2 regions of the Curtobacterium sp. L3-7 genome follow, and region 1 is predicted to be linked to the other one. Evidence: predicted binding sites of a transcription regulator. Region 1 holds the regulator's gene; the other holds the start of a gene.
The links. Region 1 encodes HspR, which represses chaperone genes until heat shock. Its sites were predicted from a motif close to AAGTTGAGTCNNNNNGACTCAACTT; they were not measured.
Positions count from the first base shown of each region.

Region 2: AAEP80_RS12405 (ATP-dependent Clp protease ATP-binding subunit) is a predicted target of HspR. The motif match lies at 1,535-1,559, and genes of this name have one in related genera.

Region 1 covers NZ_CP151474.1:1,170,017-1,173,391, forward strand. The annotation lists gene AAEP80_RS05910 (nucleotide exchange factor GrpE) at 1-30, shown strand, start outside; gene AAEP80_RS05915 (DnaJ C-terminal domain-containing protein) at 54-1,058, shown strand; gene AAEP80_RS05920 (heat shock protein transcriptional repressor HspR) at 1,242-1,652, shown strand; gene AAEP80_RS05925 (acyltransferase) at 1,806-2,417, shown strand; gene AAEP80_RS05930 (DegT/DnrJ/EryC1/StrS family aminotransferase) at 2,414-3,375, shown strand, end outside.
Region 2 covers NZ_CP151474.1:2,542,882-2,546,256, forward strand. The annotation lists gene AAEP80_RS12390 (hypothetical protein) at 1-277, opposite strand, end outside; gene AAEP80_RS12395 (hypothetical protein) at 371-565, shown strand; gene ybaK (Cys-tRNA(Pro) deacylase) at 957-1,442, shown strand; gene AAEP80_RS12405 (ATP-dependent Clp protease ATP-binding subunit) at 1,574-3,375, shown strand, end outside.

The sequences.
Region 1 (3,375 bases):
GCCAAGGTCGCGGTGGCGGTCCCGGCCTGATCCGGGCAGGAAGGTAGGTATCCGTGGCCAGTCAGGACTGGTTCGACAAGGACTTCTACAAGGTCCTCGGCGTGTCCAAGGACGCGTCCGAAGCCGAATTGAAGAAGACCTACCGGAAGCTCGCGCGGCAGTTCCACCCGGACTCCAACCCGGGTGACACCGCGGCCGAGAACCGCTTCAAGGAGATCAGCGAGGCGTACTCGGTGCTCTCCGACAAGGAGCAGCGTGCCGAGTACGACCAGGTCCGCGCCATGGGCTCCGGCGCTCGCTTCACGGCGGGCGGCGGAGGCCAGAGTGGCGGCTTCGAGGACGTCTTCGGAGGCATGTTCGGACAGCAGGGCGGTGGCGGACAGCGTGTCCGCTTCGGCCAGGGCGGCGGTGGCGGCTTCGAGGACATCCTCGGCGGCATGTTCGGCGGCGGTGCCGGGGGTGGCTTCGGCCAGCCCTCCGGCGGCTACCGCGGCTTCGGTGGTCCGACGAAGGGGCGCGACGTCACCGCGACGACGACCCTCGACTTCACGACGGCCATCGCCGGCGACACCGTCAAGCTGTCGCAGGGCAACGGCCGTCCGGTCAACGTCCGGATCCCAGCTGGGGTCGCGGACGGCCAGAAGATCCGGCTCCGCGGCCGCGGTGAACCCTCGCCCGACGGCGGCGAGTCCGGTGACCTGGTGGTGACCGTGCACGTCCGCAAGCACCCGGTGTTCGAGCGCGACGGGCAGAACCTGCGCCTGGACGTCCCCGTGACGTTCGTGGAGGCAGCGCTCGGCGCGACCATCCAGGTGCCCACCCTCGGCGGCGACCCCGTCAAGCTCCGGGTCGCACCAGGCACACCCTCCGGTCGTGTCCTGCGCGTCAAGGGGCGAGGCGTCGCGACCAAGAACGGGACGGGTGACCTGCTCGCCACCGTCCAGGTGGCGGTGCCGTCGCACCTGTCGGACAAGGCGAAGGAAGCCGTCGAGGCACTCGCGGCTGCCCTGCCGGACGAGGACCCCCGCGAGGACCTCCTCGCCAAGGCGCGCAGCTAGCTGCCCGCCGGAAATGCACGAGACCCAGCCTGGGCCCACGCCGCCGGTACCGGCCCGTCGCGAAGCGGCGGGCCGGCCGTGCCGGTGGGGAGAGGCTCGGCGCGGCTTCCTGACGGACGCTCGCCGAGCCTTCAGGCTGTCTCCAGACCACGCGGACGACGGAAGGAGCACTCGATGACCGACATGGACGAGGACTCGCCCGTCTTCGCGATCGCGGTCGCGGCGGAACTGGCGGAGATGCACCCGCAGACGCTGCGGCAGTACGACCGACTCGGCCTGGTCGTGCCGGGGCGGACCCGAGGCGGGTCCCGCCGGTACTCGATGCGCGACATCGCGCAGCTGCGCGAGATCGCGCGACTCGGTTCCGAGGGGGTGTCGCTGGAGGGGATCCGGCGGGTGCTCGAGCTCGAGAACGAGAACAAGGAACTGCGTGACCGGGTGCGTGAGCTCGAGACGGCCCTGGCCGACCAGCTCATCAACAGGCCGGGCGCCCGGGTGTTCGCGGCCACCACGACGGGAGCCGCGGTCTCCCTGCGCGCCGGTGCACGGCCGCAGCGCAACACCCAAATCGTGCTCTACCGCGGTCCGCGCTGACGGGGATCCGCGCGTCTGACCTCGACGAACGCCCCGGGCTGCTGCGCTGTCCGAGGCAGGCTGTATGTAAAATACACATATCTGGTACTGCAGTACCCAATCTCGATACGCTTCCCTCGACGGCACGGTGTCGTCGGGGAGCGGGGTACACACATGGGCGAACACGAACCGGGACAGCGTGCGACGGTGGCGCGAGCCGCAGAGATCGCGCCGACCGCGTCGCTCGGCCCGGACGTCCGGGTCTGGGACGGCAGCCACGTCGAGGCCAAGGCGGTCGTCGGCGCGGATACCATCGTCGGTCGGGGAGTCACGATCGGCCGCGGCGTCCGCGTCGGCAGCAGGTGCAAGATCCAGAACGCAGCACTGGTCTACGGTCCTGCGGCCCTCGGCGACGGGGTGTTCGTCGGACCCGGCGTGGTGTTGACGAACGACACGGTGCCGCGAGCGGTCCTCCCCGACGGCTCGGTCAAGTCGGGAGAGGACTGGCAGGCGTCCGCGGTCGTGATCGACGACGGTGCGTCGATCGGCGCGGGGGCGGTGTGCGTCGCCCCGGTCCGGATCGGGCGATGGGCGATGGTCGCAGCCGGCGCCGTGGTCACGAGGGACGTCCCGGACCACGCACTGGTCGCAGGGGTGCCCGCGCGTCGGATCGGTTGGGTCGGCCGCAGCGGCGTCCGGTTGGTCGAGGGCACAGACGCCCTGGTGTGCCCGCGAACCGGCGAGCGGTACACGGTCGACGGTGACGTGGTCGGACTGCTGCGATGAGCGTCGAGACGGTCGACGTGATCCCGGCCGCACGTCCGCTCATCGGCGTCGAGGAGCGCCGTGCCGTCGACGCCGTCCTCGCGAGCGGTCATCTGACCCAGGGCCCCGAGGTCGCGGCGTTCGAGCGGGAGTTCAGCGCCACGCTCCTCGACGGTCGGCCGGTGGTCGCGGTGAACAGCGGCACTGCTGCACTGCACCTGGGCCTCATCGCGCTCGGCGTCGGACGGGGGGACGAGGTCCTCGTGCCGTCGTTCACGTTCGCGGCCACGGCCAACGCGGTCCGGCTCGTCGGCGCGACACCCGTCTTCGTGGACGTCGATCCGGACTCGTTCTGCATCGCGCCGACGGCGATGCAGCGTGCGGTGACCGCGCGGACGCGGGCGATCGTCCCCGTCCACCTCTACGGCCACCCCGCTGACATGACGGCGATCGTCGCCGTCGCCAGGGAGCACGACCTGCTGGTGGTCGAGGACGCCGCGCAGGCGCACGGCGCACGGTGGGTCGGCCGGCGTGTCGGGACTTTCGGGGATACCGGGGCGTTCAGCCTCTACCCGACCAAGAACATGACGGCGGCGGAAGGCGGCATGGTCGCGACCGCGTCACCGTCGTCGGAGCGCGTGCTCCGGCTGCTCCGCAACCAGGGGATGGCCGAGCGGTACGCGAACGAGATCGTCGGGTTCAACGCACGGATGTCCGACCTACACGCAGCGATCGGCAGGGTGCAGGCGCGCAAGGTGCGCGCCTGGACCGCGCAGCGGCAGGCGAACGCGGCGTACCTCGACGGAGAACTCCGCGGCGTCGTCACGCCGATCGTGCACGCCGAGGCGGAGCACGTGTTCCACCAGTACGTCGTCCGGGTGCCGGACGACCGCGACGGCTTCGTGGACGCGCTCCGCGACGAGTACGGGATCGGTGCGGGGGTCTACTACCCGACACCGGTGCACCGTCTGCCGTCGTT
Region 2 (3,375 bases), 1.4 Mb from region 1:
GGCCCGGGTGACCCTGGTCGATCGGCCGCTCGTCCGGCACGGGGTCGGGTCTCGGCGCCGTGGCCGACTCGGGCACCGGCGCTGTGGCAGGTCCGTGGACGGTCTCCGCTGCCGTGGGCTCGCGGCGGACGGCGCTCGAGCGTCGCTGCGCCCGTCGATCGAGGTCAGCGAGCGCGATGCGCGCCTTGGCGGCCTCCGCCTCGGTCGACCCCGCACCCCACGCCACGCGTTCCAGGCGCGCTCGGGCGTCCGTGGTGTCGTCGCCGTCGTCGGCCATGCGTGCTCCCGGATTCCGGCCGCTGCTCTCCCGCTCATCGTGGCACTCCGCCGCGCGCCGTGCTCGCCCAGTTCGGGGGAGTAGGCCTGGCGCATGACCTCACCCCGCGAACCCGACCCCGAGATCGTCGAACCCGTCAGCCACGACACGCAGTCCGGCGAGGCCGACTACGTCGCCACGAACCCCGGTGGCAGTGGCACGGAGCGCCACGTCCCGCTCCCAGAGGAGGAGCAGGGCCGCGGCACCGAGTACGACCCAGTCGACCAGGGCCCGCAGCACGAGGGCTGATCCGCCGGCTTCTCCGCCAGCGCCCCCAACCAGCCCCAAGCCCCGCCCGATCGAGTGCGCGCTCGTGGCGACACGATCTCGCTCCCGGTCGCCCTGACCGTTTCCGCGCACTCGATCCAGTCCCGGCGCCCAACCCCATCGAGTGCGCACTCGTGGCGACCCGAATCCAGTCCCCCTGACCGTTTCCGCGCACTCGATCCGGCTCCCGGAGCCCAAAGCGATCGAGTGCGCAGTCGTGGCCGCCACCGGATCCCTCGTGCCACCCTTTCCACGCATTCGACCCGTGTACCCGGCCCGGAACACTGCTGCGCACTCCACCGGGGCGCACGAGGTTCGGCGCAACCCCGCGTGCCGCCGACGGCATGCGTCCCGGACGGGGGAGGATCACGGCATGAGCGTTGGATCTCCGAGCACCCCTGCGACGCTCGCGCTGGAGCGGGCAGGCGTCCCGTTCACCCCGCACGTGTACGAGCACCACGAGACCGCGACGAACTTCGGCGAAGAGGCGGCGGCCGCGCTCGGCCTCCGCGAGGAACAGGTCTTCAAGACGCTGATCGTCTCCGTCGACGGGGCCCTGGCGGTCGCGATCGTCCCGGTCGCGAACCGTCTCGACCTCAAGGCCATCGCGGCGGCGGTCGGGGGCAAGAAGGCCACGCTCGCCGACCCTGCCCTCGCCGAGAAGCGCACCGGCTACGTCGTCGGCGGGATCAGCCCCGTCGGCCAGCGCTCCCGGATCCGGACCGTGCTCGACGAATCGGCGACCGAGTACGCGACGATCTTCGTGTCCGGCGGCCGTCGGGGCTTCGACATCGAGATCGCCCCGAGCGACCTGCTCGCGGTCACCGAGGCCACGACCGCCGCGATCGCCCGCACCTGAGCCCGGACCTGAGTGCGGCCCTGATCCTGGACCTGAGTCGGTTCGCCGCAAGTTTCTCGCACGACCGGGAATGACCCGGCGCCTCCTGCGTTGCATTGAGTCAAAGGCACTCAAGTTCCCAGGAGGTCCCGTTGCCAGAGACGTTCGGCCCGACCGGCGGCAGTGACTCGTTCGACGAGTTCCTCGCCCGCCTGCTCGCGGCGCAGACCGACGGTGACACCCAGCGCTACCGTTCGCTGGGACGCCCCGTCGACATCACGCGACTGCTCAGCCGTCGCACCCACGAGCTGCTCCAGCACACCGCCGAGTTCGCGGTGGCGCAGGGGCAGCGCGAGATCGACGCACTGCACATCCTGCACGTGCTCGTCCGCACCCAGCCCTTCGACGCCGTGATCCGCTCCGGTGGCGTCGACCCCGAGCGCCTGGCCGAGGAGATCGAGCAGCGACTCCCGGCCCCGTCCGACGTCCGCGTCGACGGGCGCCCGGCGCTGACCCCGTCCGCGCAGCGCATCCTCGTGGAGGCGACGCAGGCCGCGCGCGGGTTCGGCAGCACCTACACCGACCCCGAGCACGTCTTCTTCGCGCTCGTGATGGACCAGGAGACCGTCACCGGCCAGCTCCTCGCGAGCGCCGGCGTGACGCCCCAGGTCATGCAGTCCTACGCACAACAGGCCGCAGAGGCGGCTCGAGAGGGGCGTCCCATGCCGGGAACGACCGAGGCGGACCAGCAGGAGCAGTCGGACACCCCGACGCTCGACCAGTTCGGCACCGACCTGACCGAGCGCGCTCGTGACGGCCGCATCGACCCCGTGGTCGGGCGTGCGGAGGAGATCGAGCAGACCGTCGAGATCCTGCTCCGTCGCACCAAGAACAACCCCGTGCTGATCGGCGAGCCCGGTGTCGGCAAGACCGCCATCGTCGAGGGACTCGCACAGCGCATCGCCGACGGTGACGTCCCCGCCCTGCTCCACGGCAAGCGCGTCGTCTCCCTCGACCTCGCCGGCATGCTCTCCGGCACCCGCTACCGCGGTGACTTCGAGGAGCGCCTCACGAAGGCGATGGACGAGATCGCGGCGCACGCCGACGAGCTCATCGTCTTCGTGGACGAGCTCCACACCGTCGTCGGTGCCGGTGGTGGCGGCGAGGGCGGCTCGATGGACGCCGGCAACATCCTCAAGCCCCGGCTCGCACGCGGTGACCTGCACATGGTCGGCGCGACGACGTTGAACGAGTACCGACGGATCGAGAAGGACGCGGCACTCGAGCGTCGCTTCCAGCCCGTCACGGTGGGGGAGCCGAGCGTCGAGGACGCCGTCGCGATCCTGACCGGCCTCGCCCCGCGCTACGCCGAGCACCACGGTGTCACGTACACCGACGACGCCCTCCGCGCCGCGGTCGAGCTGTCGCACCGCTACGTCACCGACCGGCACCTGCCGGACAAGGCCATCGACCTCATCGACCAGGCCGGCGCACGCCGTCGGCTCGCCCGTTCGGGCGAGGTCGACGTCGAGGACCTCCGCGACCAGCTCGCCGAGCTCCTGGCGGACAAGGACCGCGCAGTCGCCGAGGAGCTGTACGAGGAGGCGTCGCGCCTGCGCGACCAGACGGTCGAACTGGAGGCCCGGATCACCGCCGCCAGGTCGGCGGACGTCAGCCGCGCCTCCAGTCCGGCAGTCGCTGAACAGGACCGTGTGACCGGCGAGATCACGGAAGCGGACATCGCTGCCGTGGTGAGCCGCGCCACCGGGATCCCCGCCACCCGGCTGACGCAGGGCGACCGGACGCGGCTCGCCGCGCTCGAGTCCGAGCTGCACGAACGCGTGGTCGGCCAGGACGACGCGGTCCGCGCGATCGCCACGGCGGTCCGGCGCAACCGGACCGGCATGGGCGACCCGCGCCGACCGGTGGGCAGCTTCCTGTTCCTGGGGCCGAC